DNA from 3 places in the Clostridium sp. USBA 49 genome. Region 1 is predicted to be linked to each of the others. Evidence: riboswitches for the same ligand, from Rfam matches in the RefSeq annotation. Region 1 holds a riboswitch; each other region holds the start of a gene.
The links. A riboswitch is a leader RNA that binds a small molecule or an ion and turns the genes downstream of it on or off. The one in region 1 is predicted to bind S-adenosylmethionine.
Positions count from the first base shown of each region.

Region 2: linked by a shared signal. The riboswitch ahead of B5D11_RS02085 (methionine ABC transporter ATP-binding protein) and the one ahead of metF (methylenetetrahydrofolate reductase [NAD(P)H]) in region 1 are both predicted to bind S-adenosylmethionine.
Region 3: linked by a shared signal. The riboswitch ahead of metK (methionine adenosyltransferase) and the one ahead of metF (methylenetetrahydrofolate reductase [NAD(P)H]) in region 1 are both predicted to bind S-adenosylmethionine.

Region 1 covers NZ_FUYD01000008.1:107,322-112,843, forward strand. The annotation lists gene metH (methionine synthase) at 1-1,089, opposite strand, end outside; gene metF (methylenetetrahydrofolate reductase [NAD(P)H]) at 1,109-2,008, opposite strand; SAM riboswitch class I at 2,087-2,198, opposite strand; gene B5D11_RS08955 (amidohydrolase) at 2,329-3,480, opposite strand; gene B5D11_RS12980 (hypothetical protein) at 3,678-3,809, shown strand; gene B5D11_RS08965 (ROK family protein) at 3,953-4,900, opposite strand; gene B5D11_RS08970 (hypothetical protein) at 5,024-5,278, opposite strand; gene rbr (rubrerythrin) at 5,469-5,522, shown strand, end outside.
Region 2 covers NZ_FUYD01000002.1:42,360-47,881, forward strand. The annotation lists gene pflB (formate C-acetyltransferase) at 106-2,328, shown strand; gene pflA (pyruvate formate-lyase-activating protein) at 2,450-3,175, shown strand; SAM riboswitch class I at 3,443-3,553, shown strand; gene B5D11_RS02085 (methionine ABC transporter ATP-binding protein) at 3,643-4,611, shown strand; gene B5D11_RS02090 (methionine ABC transporter permease) at 4,601-5,257, shown strand; gene B5D11_RS02095 (MetQ/NlpA family ABC transporter substrate-binding protein) at 5,289-5,522, shown strand, end outside.
Region 3 covers NZ_FUYD01000004.1:179,385-184,906, reverse strand. The annotation lists gene B5D11_RS05955 (rod shape-determining protein) at 1-325, shown strand, start outside; gene yyaC (spore protease YyaC) at 575-1,117, opposite strand; gene B5D11_RS05945 (hypothetical protein) at 1,314-2,006, shown strand; SAM riboswitch class I at 2,243-2,342, shown strand; gene metK (methionine adenosyltransferase) at 2,414-3,592, shown strand; gene B5D11_RS05935 (hypothetical protein) at 3,695-3,943, shown strand; gene nagA (N-acetylglucosamine-6-phosphate deacetylase) at 4,159-5,307, opposite strand.

The sequences.
Region 1 (5,522 bases):
AGAGCCTGCCACATTTGTTCTTTCTCCTATATTTATAAAGTTATTTTCTTTATTTATTTTAACAATATCAAGTCCACAATATACAGTTTCTCTAGTTAAATTAGGAATAATCCTAGGTTTAATGTCCTTAACAGCTTCATATATAGCCTTTATATGAGATGGTGTTGTTCCGCAGCACCCTCCTACTATATTTAAATGACCTTCTAAAGCTATTTCTTTTATATAAGAAGCTGTAACTTCTGGTATTTCATCATATTCACCTAGTGAATTAGGAAGTCCAGCATTAGGATGAAAACTTATATAAAGCCCTTGAGTTTTTGAAAGTTTTCTTATAAATGGAAGCAAATCTTTTGCACCAAACGAACAATTCAAACCTATGCTTATTATCCTCTCATGCTTTAAACTTTCTGCAAAAGCTTCTAATGTCTGCCCTGATAATATTCTTCCACTTTTATCTGCAATAGTTCCAGATATCATAATATTTAAATCTATTTTTTTTCTTGAAAGAACATTATCTGCTGCAATAATTGCTGCTCTGGCATTTAATGTATCATATATAGTTTCAATTAAAAGTATATCTACTCCTCCATCTACAAGACCTTCTATTTGCTCTTCATAAGACTCTAAAAGTTCATCAAAACTTACAGCTCTAAAACCTGGATTTTCTACATCAGAAGATATGGACGCTGATTTATTTGTAGGACCTATAGATCCTGCTACAAATCGAGGCTTTAAGCTATCTTTTAAACTATAAAAATCTGCCATTTCTCTTGCTATTTTTGCACCATAATAGTTTAAATCATAAATTTTATCTTCTAACCCATAATCTGATTGAGATATTCTATTAGAATTAAATGTATTAGTTTCTATTATATCCGCTCCTGCTTCTAAATAAGATTTATGAATATCTCTTATAACATCAGGCTGAGTTAAATTTAATATATCATTATTACCTTTTTGGTTAATTTTAACAGTTAAATTTCCTCTAAAATCTTCTTCACTTAAATTTAGTTTTTGTATAACAGTTCCCATAGCTCCATCTAAAATTAATATTCTTTTTTTTAAGCAATCTTCTATATTTAGTTTCACTTAAAAGCCCCCTTGTGTTTTAGTTAATATTATCCTTATATTCTAAAGCTTCTCTTATATTAGATATATTTTGAATAATTCTTCTTACTGTTTCTGGACGATTCATAGTATATAAATGAATTCCATCTATTCCCCAAGAGAGCAAATCAATAATTTGTTCAGTAGCATAAACAATACCTGCTTCTTTTAATGCTTGAGGGTTATTCTCATATTTAGCCATAATTCTTGAAAATTTAGCTGGTAAAGATGCTCCACTTAAAGAGATCATACGTTCAATTTGTTTTTTATTTGTAACAGGCATTATTCCAGCAGAAATTGGCACATTAATTCCTTTTTTATAAGCTAAATCAATAAATCTATAAAAACTTTCATTATCAAAAAAAAGCTGAGTTATAAGAAAATCTGCTCCTGAATCCACTTTTATTTTTAAATTTTCAATATCTTTTTCTAAACTGCTACACTCGAAATGCCCTTCAGGATAACATGCCCCACCTATACATATTTCATCATCTTTTTTTATGGACTTTATTAAATCACTTGCATATTTATACTGGCTTTTTTGAAATAACTCTTCATTAAAATTTTGAGGTAAATCTCCTCTAAGAGCCATAATGTTTTGAATATTATTTTCTTTTAATTCTTCTATAAATTTTTGAAGTTTTTCTTCTGTTAATGATATACAAGTTAAATGTGCTAAAGTCTCAATATAATATTTATTCTTTATTAATGATGCAATTTCTATAGTTTTATCTCTAGTGCTTCCACCTGCCCCATAGGTTACACTTATAAAATCTGGTTTTAAGTCTTTTAAAGATTCTATTGTATCATATATAGTGTCTACAGGACTTTCCTTTTTAGGAGGAAAAATCTCAAAAGAAATAATAGGTTTTTTCTTTTTATAAATATTTTTTATTTGCATTTTAGTGCCCCCTTTTTATATAAAAATAAACGCTACTTTCGGAAAGAAAAATAGCGTTAATTTCTTATTTTACTATTTCCCTTATCTCTCAGAAATAATACATCTCTGCTGGAATTGACACCTTTTGTCTTAAAATGACATAGGTTGTCGGGCTTCTTAGGGCCAGTCCCTCCGCCTCTCTTGATAAGAAAAGAATAATATTAAATTTTATGTTTATTTTAAATTAATACAGCAAAAATGTCAATGAATTTATTTTTATTCATATAAAATTTAATCATAAAATATATTTTTAATAAAATTATTATTTTACTAAATTATTTTTAATTTTTATGCTTAGTATCTATAAATGCAATTTCTCCATCTATTAAAACTAATTTAGTTTTAGCATAAATATCAAAAGGATGTTTGTTAAATACCACAATGTCTGCATCTTTACCTATTTCAATAGATCCTACTCTATGAGAAATACCAAGTATTTCTGCTGGATTTATAGTTATTGCTTTAAGTGCAGCTTCCTCATCTAATCCTGCTTTTACTGCTAATGCAGCACACATAGGAAGATAATGTACTGGTATTACAGGATGATCTGTCATTAAAGCTATTTTTACACCTGCTTTATATAAAGCTTTAGGAGTTTCAAAACTCAATTCTTTTAACTCAACTTTACTTCTAGTTGTAAGTGATGGTCCAACTATTGCAGCATATCCTTCTTTAGCAAGTTCATCTGCAATTAAATGTCCTTCTGTACAATGCTCTATAGTCATTTTAAGACCAAACTCATTAGCAATACGAATAGCAGTAAAAATATCGTCTGCTCTATGAGCATGAGCTTTTACATTTAGTTCTCCATTTACAACTGGTATTAAGCTTTCAAGTTTCATATCAAAATTTTCATTTTTATCTTTGTTTTTTATATAATTTTTAGTCTTAAAAAGATATTCTCTTAATATAGATGCTGTTGCCATTCGAGTTGATGGTGTTTGTTTTTTTGAATTATAGCATCTTTTAGGATTTTCACCAAAAGCAACTTTCATTGCTGCTGGTTCCTGAACTATCATATCATCTATTCTTTTACCTTTAGTTTTAATTGTTGCAAATTGTCCTCCTATAACATTAGCACTTCCAGGTCCTGTACATACACATGTTATACCATTTTCATAAGCTTCTTTAAAAGCTCTATCCATAGGATTAATTGCATCAATAGCCCTAAGCTGTGGAGTAACAGGATCCGTAATTTCATTCCCATCATCACCTTCAAAGCCAAGACCATCTTCCCACATTCCTATATGACAATGAGCATCGATTATACCAGGCATAACAAAACCGCCTTCAGCATCAAATATTTCACAATTTGAAGATACATTTATATTTTGCCCTACTTTTATGATTTTCCCTTTATCAATTAAGACTTCTCCATTTTCAATAATATCACTAGCCATAGTAAGAATTGTTCCATTTTTAATTAATAACATTTTAAGCCGTTACATAAAATCTACTATTTAGAGATTTATTCCTTATTCAATGCAACCTGTTTTGTCATAAGACTACTCCAGTTTGATATGTTGTTCCAAAGGCTTAAATCCTTGATTTTTAATGTTATTAGTTTTAGTAAATTTATAACGGTTTTCACCTTCCTTTCCTATTTGAACTTTTCCATCTTCATATTTCCTTGAAACTTATTTCTGCTTTCTTTTTAACTTCTTTAGTTTTATTAATGTTTTTAAATGATTTATCTATATTTGAAACTATTGTTAAATCTTTTAGTCCTATGTCTACTCCTATTGAAACATCTGTGTTTTAGGCTATAAGTTCTTCTTTTTCTATGCCTACATATATATACCAAAACTTATTCATGGATTAGTATATTTAACATTTATAGGTATTTGCTCTACTGTTTCAACCCAACATACAAATAAAAACTGTAACAAGATTATGTATTAATTTTTATCCCTCTAATAAAGCTAAAGCTACAGCTCCTATAACTCCAGCATCTTTTCCTAAAGCTGCTGGAACAATTTTGCAATATTCAGACATAGCTTTAAAACATCTTTTATCCACTACTTCTTGAACTTTATCAAAAACTATTTTACCAGCCTGTGCAACTCCTCCACCTATTACAACCATATCTGGATCAAAACTGGTTATAATATTTGCAACAGCTATACCTAAATAGTTTAAACTTTTATCTAATATGTCTTTAGATACTTTATCTCCTTTTTCAGCTTCTTTAAAAACTTCATATGAAGTAATGTTTTCATAATTTTTAAGTGAAGTTTCCTCTCCACTTTCTACAGCTTCCCTTCCTTGCCTTCCTATTGCAGTACCTGAAGCTAATGCCTCTGCACAGCCATAATTACCACAATTACATCTTGGACCATTAGGAAGCAGAGTTGTATGTCCAATTTCTAATGCATTGGATGTACTTCCTCTATATATTTTACCGTTTAATATAGCACCTCCACCTATTCCAGTGCTTACTGTTACATAAACCATATTGTTTGTCCCTTTTCCTGCTCCAAGCATATATTCTCCTATAGCTGCAACATTTGCATCGTTATCAAGATATGTAGGTATATTAAATTTTTCTACCAATGGTTTTACAAGCTGAAAATTTTTAAAAGGAAGATTTGGCGTAGTTATTATAACTCCAGTCTTAGCATTTAAAGGCCCCGGAGAACCTATTCCTATTGTTTTAATTTCACTGGAAGTTTTATTAGCTATCTCCATAACCTTTTCAATTACTTCAAATATTCTATTAAGTACAGCATTTTCACCTTCAGAAGCTTTTGTAGGTATAGTATGCTTACTTAGCACATTCCCATTTAAATCTGCAAGAGCACCACTTATTTTAGTACCACCTAAATCAATTCCTATTACATATTTTTTATCCATGACTTGCCTCCATATTTTTTTAATTTTCAAACATTATTATATCAAAAAACAAAGCATTTTTATATAGGAAAACAAATATAATGGGACTGCTATAAAAAATTTATTATAACAGTCCCATTATATTTATCCTTTAAATTCATCTCCTCTTCTATAAGCAGTTATAAAATATCTTCCGTCATCATCATGTCCGCCCTTCATTGCTACTTCAAGTCCATTATGATGTAATATATTTGTTATTATATCTACATTATGTGCATCTCCAGGGCCGATTGAAATAATAACTTTATCATTTTCTCCAATTATATTCATATAATCATTAATATTACTATAATCACTTAATCCTATAGGCCCATTGATTTCTAAACGGTATTCTGACATAAAATCTCTCCTTTAGCTTACAATATTTTCTCCTTAAATAACGCCATGATTATTTTTTGTATTATATTATAAAATATTCATTATTTTTTAACATAAATTTTTACTATACAGCGAAAATTTATGATATAATTTAAGTAAAAAAATATATATTATGAACATAATGTAATTTTTACTAAATGGAGGGATTTTTATGAATTCACTAAAGGGAACTAAAACAGCAGAAAATTTAATGAAAGCCTTTGCA
Region 2 (5,522 bases), on a different contig from region 1:
ATAATATTTTAAAAAACTAGATAAAATAACAAAAAAACTATTGATACAGATTAAAAAAAGATGTATAATAGTATCACAAAGAAACGATATAAGGAGTGAAGCAATATGTTTAAGCAATGGGAAGGGTTTAAAGAAGGCAATTGGATGAATGAAATAGATGTAAGAGATTTCATTCAAAAAAATTATACAGTTTATGAAGGAGATAAAAGCTTTTTAGTTGGACCAACAGATAAAACTAAAAAAGTTTGGGATAAATGCAGCAAGTTAATATTAGAGGAAATTAAAAAAGGAATATTAGATGTAGATACAAAAACTATATCAGGGATAGATGCCTATGAACCTGGATATATAGATAAAGATAATGAAGTTATAGTAGGTCTTCAAACAGATGCACCATTAAAAAGGATAACAAATCCATGGGGCGGAATAAGAATGGCTGAAGGTGCTTTAAATTCTTATGGATATAAAGTAGATGAAAAGATGCATGAAATTTTTACAAAATATAGGAAAACTCACAATCAAGGTGTTTTCGACGCTTATACAGAAGAAATGAGAGCTGCAAGAAAAGCATCAATTTTAACTGGACTTCCAGATGCTTATGGAAGAGGAAGAATAATAGGAGATTATAGAAGAATTACACTTTATGGAATAGATAGATTAATAGAAGAAAAGAAAAAAGATCTTAAGAATCTTAAAGGAACAATGCTTGATGAATTAATAAGATTAAGAGAAGAAGTTACTGAACAAATAAGAGCATTAGAGAAAATTAAGAATATGGCAGCTTCTTATGGCTTTGATATATCAGAGCCAGCTAAAAATGCAAAAGAAGCAGCTCAATGGCTTTATTTTGGATATTTAGCAGCTATAAAAGAAAATAACGGTGCTGCAATGTCTCTTGGAAGAACAAGTACATTCTTAGATATATATATAGAAAGAGATTTACAAAACGGAATAATAACAGAAGAAGAAGCACAGGAAATAGTAGATCAATTTATAATTAAGTTAAGAATTGCTAGACATTTAAGAACACCTGAATACAATGAATTATTTGCTGGGGATCCAACTTGGGTTACTGAATCTATAGGCGGTGTAGGTATTGATGGAAGACCTCTTGTTACAAAAACTTCTTATAGATATTTACACACTTTAATAAACCTTGGAACAGCACCAGAACCAAATATGACAGTACTTTGGTCACAAAATTTACCTGAAAACTTTAAAAAATTCTGTGCTGAGATGTCAATAGCTACTGATTCAATTCAATATGAAAATGATGATGTTATGAGACCAATATATGGTGATGATTATGCTATAGCTTGTTGTGTATCAGCTATGAAAGTTGGAAAGCAAATGCAGTTTTTTGGAGCTAGATGCAATTTAGCTAAGTCATTACTTCTTGCAATAAATGGCGGAGTTGATGAAAAGCTAGGATTGAAAATTGTTCCAGGACTTGAACCAATAACTGATGAAGTGTTAGACTACAATAAAGTATTAGAAAATTATAATAAAGTTCTTGAATATGTAAGTGAATTATATGTAAATACAATGAATGTAATTCATTTTATGCATGATAAATATGCCTATGAAGCAGCACAAATGGCATTACATGATACAAAGGTAGAAAGACTTATGGCTTTTGGTATAGCTGGACTTTCAGTTGCTGTAGATTCATTAAGTGCTATAAAATATGCAAAAGTTAGACCAATAAGAGAAAATGGAATAACTGTTGATTTTGAAATTGAAGGCGATTTCCCTAAATATGGAAATGACGATGATAGAGCTGATAAAATAGCTGTAGAATTAGTTGAAAAATTTTCAAATGAATTAAAAAAATATCCAACTTATAGAGATGCTGAGCATACATTATCTATATTAACTATAACTTCAAATGTTGTTTATGGTAAGAAAACTGGAGCAACACCTGATGGAAGAAAAGCAGGAGAACCATTTGCACCTGGAGCTAATCCAATGCATGGTAGAGATATAGAAGGTGCCCTTGCTTCACTTAATTCAGTTGCAAAAATTCCATATGAATCTTGTCAAGATGGGGTATCCAATACATTTTCTATACTTCCAGATGCATTAGGAAAAGACAATGATTCTAGAATAAATAATCTTGTAGCATTACTTGATGGATATTTTGCTCAAGATGCTCATCATTTAAATGTAAATGTACTAAATAGAGAAACATTAATGGATGCTATGGAACATCCAGAAAAATATCCAACATTAACAATAAGAGTATCTGGATATGCTGTTAATTTTAATAGATTAACTAAAGCACAACAAAAGGAAGTAATAAAAAGAACATTTCATGAAAAAATGTAATTGCAGTGCTCCTCTAAACCTTAGGTTTAGAGGAGCTTTAAGATTAATATATTAAATATTTTTTTACTTGAAAAATTAATTAGATTGGTTTATTTTAGATTTATACAAAGGAGGGGATTTTATGCTAAAAGGAAAGGTACATTCAATAGAAAGTATGGGTTTGGTAGATGGACCTGGAGTTAGAACAGTTGTATTTTTACAAGGATGCAAATTAAGATGTGCTTATTGTCATAATCCAGACACTTGGAATTTAGATGGTGGAACTGAAATAACATCTGAAGAACTTTTAAAGAAAATTATGAGATATAGGCCATATTTTGAACGTTCTGGAGGTGGTGTTACCTTTTCTGGAGGTGAGCCCCTGCTTCAACCAGAGTTTTTACTTGAAATGCTAAAATTATGTAAAGAACAAGGTATTAATACAGCGATAGATACTGCAGGATATGGGTTTGGTGAATATGATGAAATATTAAAATATACAGATTTAGTATTATTAGATATAAAACATATAGATGATAATGGTTATAGAAAACTTACAGGTAGTAGTAAATCTGGATTTGATAAATTTTTAGAATCACTTAATAAAACTAATGTAAAAGTATGGGTTAGACATGTAGTGGTTCCTGGGATAACTGACTCAGAAGAACATATAGAAAAATTAAAAGAAATAATAAAATCTATTAATAATGTTGAAAAGATAGAATTATTGCCTTACCATACATTAGGAGTAGAAAAATATAAAAAATTAGGCATTAAGTATAGATTAGAAAATGTAGAACCTATGGATAAAGAAAAAGTAAAAGAGTTAGAAAAAATTCTTATAGATAGAGAAAAAGCTGACAATTAGAAAAAATTTTCAAATAGTTTTTTATTTTTTAATTAAACCTGTATATATAAATATTACTGGTAAAACTGCATTATTATCTGCTTTTATAATTTGTTAAATAAGATTTTAAATAAATTTTTTAGCAGATTTTTAGCAGATAGAGAAAGTAAAAAATTATAATTTATTGTAGTTTTAATATTGACATATACAATAAATGTTATTATAATTAAATCAATGCAAAGATAAGGTCCTATTTTATATGTTAAAACAAGTAAATAGAATTTATTAATCTTATCAAGAGAGGTGGAGGGACTGGCCCTATGAAGCCCGGCAACCGGTATTTTAATACAATGGTGCCAATTCCTGCAGTATTGCTTTTGCAATACTGAAAGATGAGGAAATAAGGGATATAATGCTGACCCGAGGTTCCCTCGGGTTTTTTTATTTTAATTTTAAAAAGTTAGTACATATGAAATGGAGGAAAATGGATGATAAATGTATATAAAGTTTCTAAAAGTTTTGCAAATACAAAAGTTTTAAAATCAATAAGTTTGAGCGTTAATCAAGGAGAAATATTCGGAATAGTAGGACATAGCGGTGCAGGAAAATCAACTCTTTTAAGATGTTTAAATGGTCTTGAAAGTTATGATGAAGGAAGTATTACTGTTATGGGGAAAGAAGTAAAAAACTTAACTTCATCAAAACTTAGAGAACATAGAAAAGAGCTTGGAATGATATTCCAAAATTTTAATCTTTTAAATAGATCTAATGTTTATGATAATGTTGCACTTCCGCTTAAAATTTGGGGAGTAGAAAAAAATGAAATAGAAGAAAAAGTAAAAAATCTACTCAATTTGGTTGGGCTTTATGATAAAATGGAAAGCTATCCTAGAGAATTAAGTGGAGGACAAAAGCAAAGAGTTGCTATTGCAAGAGCTCTTTCTTTAGAGCCTAAAATACTTTTGTGTGATGAAGCTACATCTGCTTTAGATCCTAAAACTACTAAATCTATATTACAGCTTTTAAAAGATATAAATAAAAAACTTAATATAACTATTGTTATAGTAACACATCAAATGGAAGTTGTAAAAGAAGTTTGTGATAGGGTAGCACTTATGGAAGGAGGCGAAATTAAGGCAATAGGAAAAGTAGATGAACTGTTTTTAAAACCTAGTGATGAATTAAAGGACTTAATGGGAGAAGAAGAAGTATTGCCTAAAAAAGGATCAAATATAAAAATATTTTTCCCAAAAGAATTAAGTGAAAGAACTATTATAACCTCCATGGCAAGAGAACTAAATATCGATTTTTCTATAGTTTGGGGCAAACTTGAAAAATTTAAAGAAGATGTATTAGGAAGTCTTGTTATAAATACAGATGATAAATACGAAGATAGAATATTCGAATATTTAAAAAAACATGAAATCAGCTGGGAGGTCATAAAAAATGACAATTAAAGAATTAATTTTAGAAATACTTTTAAGAGGTCTTGGTGAAACACTCTATATGGTAATTATATCAACTTTGCTTGCTGTAATTATAGGATTTATACCAGCTATAATATTAGTTATTACTGATGATAAAGGATTAAGTCCTAATAAAGCTGTATATAAAATATTAGATTTAATAATAAATTTATTAAGATCTTTTCCATTTGTTATACTTATGATAGCTGTAATTCCATTAACAAGATTTTTAGTTGGAACATCTATAGGAATAAATGCAGCAATTGTACCATTAACTATAGGTGCGGCGCCTTTTGCAGCAAGGGTTATAGAATCTGCTTTAAAAGAAGTAGATCCAGGAATAATTGAAGCTGCAAAATCTATTGGAGCAAATAATTTTCAAATAATATTTAAAGTAATGTTAAAAGAAGCACTCCCATCTATAATTTTAGGAATAACTTTAACAGTTATAAGTGTTATTGGTTATTCTGCCATGGCTGGAACTATTGGAGCAGGTGGCCTTGGAGATATAGCATATAAATATGGATATTTAAGGTTTAAAACCGATATAATGATTTATACAATTATTATACTTATAATAGTTGTACAAGTATTTCAAAGCTTAGGCAATTATGCTTATAAAAAATTATCTAAATAAAAATAAATTAATAAAATTAGGAGGTTTTTATATGAAAAAAATATTAAGTATTATTTTATCAGCACTATTAATATCTGGATTATCAGGATGTTCTACGCAAAAGGATACATCTAAAGAAACTAAAGTAGAAGATAAAAAAGTAATAAAAGTTGGTGCAACTGCAGTACCTCATAAAGAAATATTAGAAGGTGCTGTTAAACCATTATTAGAAAAACAAGGATATAAGCTTGAAATAATAGAATATACAGATTATGTTCTTCCAAAT
Region 3 (5,522 bases), on a different contig from region 1:
CAAAAATATAATTGTATCCTCAGAGGAAATGAGAGAAGCTTTAAGGGAAACTGTCAATGCTATTGCCGATTGTACACATTCAGTCCTTGAAAAAACTCCTCCTGAGTTAGCAGCTGATATTGCTGAAAAAGGTATATTAATGACTGGTGGAGGATCTTTATTAAACGGATTGGATAGCCTTATAGCTGAAGTTACTAAGGTACCTGTACGTATAGCTGACAATGCTGTTTCTTGCGTGGCAGAAGGAACAGGTAAAGTATTAGAATATATAGATAAAATAGATACTGGAATTAGTGGATATGATGTTTCATTAATATCAGGATAAATTTTAATTTAGATGTTAAAAAATATATAGACCTATAAGCCGAAATAAATAAAAAATGCGTGATGACATTAAGTAAAGTTAAAAAACTTTTTGTAAAATAATAGTCACAAATTAAGTATTATTTGTTTAAACGTTAGTAAGTTTAACGAAAATACTTGATTTGTGGCTATTTTAAAATAAATCTTTTTAAAAGATTAGATATTACGCATTTTATGTGTTTTATATTTAACTATAAAAATGATTTTTATTTTAAGTTGATTTTGCTTTATTTTTCTCATATAAATAATATGAATGTATAATAGCTTGAGTTATTACTTTAGCTATTTCAACTATTAAATCTAATCTTATATTTCTATTAGTAAATAATTCATTATTGTCGCTTGAATCTACAATACCTATAATAGAAATTTTCCCTACCTCTGGTAACGATTTACCAACACCTTTTCCAGGGTGTATAGGATAATCTCGTGCTTGAATTTCACCTATACTATCATCATCTCCTAAGCAGGCATCTATACCAATAATATTAGCTTTAGGAAAAAGAGTTTTTATTTCAGAGAGCTTTTTATCAATATTCAAAGCATGAATAGGTTCTGATATTGTACCAAATACGGGTAACGGGAAAAACTTTTCTTTTAAAAAAGTTCCTACTAATGGTCCCAAACAATCCCCTATACATCTATCTGTACCTATACATACAATAACTGTATTTTCATCCATATAATTCTTTAGGAAATTTGCAATTTCGTAATAAGCTAGTGGGTTTTTATAATGAGTTTTAACTTTACTCAACAAATAACCTCCTTATCATATTGATTTTTTATTAAAAAGAGATTAATATCTATCAATATTCAGTAGCCAATAAAGTTCATTCTACTTATATTGTAATAAACTATTTAATAATATATATGCTGTTAAATATAAAAATATTAAGAATGAATAAAAATATTAAATAAGGTGATACTAATACGATGAGGTGGTTTTATTTATGTCTAAAAAATTTTATTCTGTAATTGTTATATTTTTTACTATTATATATACAGTTGCAACTGTATATACAAATAAAGATTATTTAAACGAAAAATATAGTATTAATCAAATAAATATTTTTCAAAATATTAAAAAAATTAATGTACAAACTATTTTACCTAAAAAGAGTAAAAATTTAAATAATAATATTAAAAATACTCAAACTTCTGAAAAAGAAAAAATAGCAGATAGTAATGAAAAAAATATAAAATTTTCTCCATTACCTAAAAGCGTAATAAGATTTAAATTTGATAGAGCTTATAAAGATGAAAAAGAATTATTAGATGCATTAAAAGAAGAGAATACTACAAATTTAAATAATAGCTTAGCTGATAATAAACTAAAAGAAAGCAATAAAGAAAATAATAATAAAGAAATAAATCAAAACAATAATAAAGAAAATACAGAGGAAAATTTATCAGTGTTTAATAATTCAATTAATAAAAATAATGTACTTATAACAGATTTAGATAAAGAAAAAATACTGACTGTTTCAAAAACATTGTCCCCTATAGATCAGAGTAAAATAGAGGAATATATAAATAATGCAGATATAATAAATGCATTAAATTTGTTAAAGCAGAGACTTTCAGATAAAGAATATGAAAATATTAAAAATATAGAAGAAAAATATAAAAAAATTAAATCTTAAACTATTTAAATTTTAGAATATTAAATTTTTTATAATTTTAACTTATTTAAAAACTTTAGTACTTTGTTTTATAATTCTAAGATATCTAAAAAGTTTAGTATTTGAAAATTATTAGTTTGATATTATAAATAATATTTTGAGTATAATAACTACAAAATAGCTTATTCGATAAATATTGACAGAAATTTTTTACTGTGATATTATGTACTAGAATTAAAAGTAATCCAAATTATAATCTCTTATCAAGAGAGGTGGAGGGAGATGGCCCTGTGAAGCCCGGCAACCAGTTTTACAACAAAGGTGCCAATTCCAGCAGTATTTACTGCAAGATAAGAGGATACGTTAATCGTGCCTCTTCGTTATGAAGGGGTTTTATTTTTTATGTAGCATAGGAGGGAAATTTATAAATGAGAAGATTATTCACTTCTGAATCTGTTACAGAAGGACATCCAGATAAAATTTGTGACCAAATTTCTGACGCTGTATTAGATGAAATATTATCTCGTGATCCAAATGCTAGAGTAGCTTGCGAAACTGCAGTTACAACAGGAATGGTTTTAGTTATGGGAGAGATATCTACTAATTGTTATGTAGATATACCTAAAATAGTAAGAAAGACTATACAAGATATAGGATATACCAGAGCTAAATATGGTTTTGATTGTGATACTTGTTCTGTATTAACTTCTATAGATGAGCAATCTCCAGATATAGCAATGGGAGTAAATGAAGCATTTGAGGCAAAAAAAGGAGAAATGGATAAGATAGATGCCATTGGAGCTGGAGACCAAGGTATGATGTTTGGTTTCGCTACAAATGAAACAGAAGAATATATGCCTCTTGCAATTTCTTTAGCACACAAAATGGCAAGAAGACTTTCAGAAGTTAGGAAAAATGGAACTTTATCTTATTTAAGACCAGATGGAAAAACACAAGTTACTGTAGAATATGAAGATGATAAGCCAATTAGAATAGATACAATTGTTATATCCACTCAGCATGATTCAGAAGTAACAAGAGAACAAATAGAAAAAGATTTAATGGAACATGTTATAAATAAAGTAGTTTCAGCAGATCTTTTAGATGAAAATACAAAATACTTCATAAATCCAACAGGAAGATTTGTTGTTGGAGGACCACAAGGAGATTCTGGTCTTACTGGAAGAAAGATTATAGTTGATACTTATGGTGGATATGGAAGACATGGCGGTGGTGCTTTTTCAGGTAAAGATCCAACAAAAGTAGATAGATCTGGAGCTTATGCAGCAAGATATGTTGCTAAAAATTTAGTTGCTGCTGGTGTAGCTGATAAGTTAGAAGTAGAAATTGCTTATGCTATAGGAGTTGCAAAACCAGTATCTATAGAGGTTGATACATTTGGAACTGGAAAAATTTCAGATGATAAAATTATAGAAATTATAAATAAAGTATTTGATTTAAGACCTGCTGCTATAATAAAAAATCTAGACTTAAGAAGACCAATATATAAACAAACTGCAGCTTATGGACATTTTGGTAGAACGGATTTAGACCTTCCATGGGAAAGATTAGATAAAGTTAATGAAATTAAAGAATATATACAATAAAGACTGCAAATAAGCAGTCTTTATTGTATAACTAATATTTAATAAATAAATTATTTTAAATTGTCAATACTCTTAATATATAAAAAGAAAAGAGGTATTACTATGAAATTAGCTAAATTTTTTCATATAATAAGGGTAACTTTTTCAAAAGCATTTATATTAATAGCTATAGTACTTTTAGGAAGTGCAATTCTTTCTATATATTCTTTTATAAATTTTATAAATAAAATAGCTCTTGTTTTCAAAATAAATCCAAGTTTTTTTATATCATTATTTATAATTTTAATAACCATACCTTTAATATCTTATTTTTTAGAAAAAAGATTAAATTCTTATTTTAAAGAAAAATAGAATAATTAATCTATAAAATATTTTTAATAATTAAGTGCTATTTATTTATAAAAATAGATTTTTAAAATAGATAAATATAGTGAAACTTAACCTAAAATATAATAAAAGGGTAGTTTAGCTATTATAGTAATTTAATTATAAAATTATAATTTTAGATTAAGACAAAATTATAAATAATATTTTGGGGTTTAATTTATTAGTTTTAATTTATTTTATTAAGATTTAAATATTTTGCCCCCAATAATTACTTTTTTAATATTAATATTTTCATCAAATAAAACTAAATCTGCATCATAACCTTCTTTTATGAGGCCTTTTTTGTTATCAACCTTGCAATGTTTAGCAGCATTATAAGTTGCCATTTTTACTATTTCATAAAGTTTATAATTTGAATTTTTATATATATTTCTTATTGCATCATCCAAAGTTAATATTGATCCGGCTAAATTACCTTCTTTAAGCCTTGCAGCACCATTTTTAACAAATACATCTTGACCTCCTAAAGAATATTTTCCATCTGGCATACCGCAAGCCATCATTGCATCTGTTATCAAAATAACTTTATCAAGTCCCTTTTGTTTATATGCAATTCTAAGCGATGGATAACTTATATGAATTCCATCAGAAATAGTTTCAGTAGTAATATCAGTATCAAAAACAGCACCTACTATTCCAGGTTCTCTATGATGAAGAGGAGTCATAGCGTTATAAAGATGAGTTGAGTGACTAATTCCACATTTTATTCCTTCTAAAGTTTCTTTATATGTAGCTTTAGAATGACCTATAGAAACTATTATGTTTTTATCTTTTAAATATTTAATAAGCTCTTTACTTCCTTCTATTTCCGGGGCTAATGTTATACTTTTAATGGCAGTTATATTATCTTTTGCAATAAGATTAAAAGTATCAATAGAAGGCTTTTGAATATATTTTGGATTTTGGGCACCTATCATATATGGACTTATAAAAGGACCTTCAAGATGAACTCCAAGTATATTTGCTCCTTCTGTACCATATTTCATACATTGAGAAGCAGAATCAACTGCTTTTTTTATATCTTCTATAGGGCAAGTCATTGTTGTAGGAAGAAAGGAAGTAGTACCATAATTAGCGATTGTTTTAGCTATAGTATTTAAAGATTCTACAGTGCCGTCCATTGTATCGCAGCCACCTGCACCATGAATATGAATATCTATAAATCCGGGAGAAAGATATAAACCTTTTGCATCTATAATTTCATTATCATCAATTTCATTATTATCTAAAAATTCAATGTCTATTTTCTCTATTTTTCCATTCTTTATTAGAACGTTTCCAAATTCAATTTTATTTTCAAATATTATTTTACAATTTTTAATTAACATAAATTTTGCCTCCTATAGCTAATTTTACGTTTATTTATATAGTAAAATTTTTAAACATAATAGTCAACCCAATTTAGTATATATAAAACTTAAAGTTTAATTTATGAATATATTAAAAAACGATCTCTTTTAATATAAAACATATTTTCTTTTTAGATTATTATTTTATTATACTATAGGATTTTTAAAATTTGAGTTTTTTATTAAAAAATTAT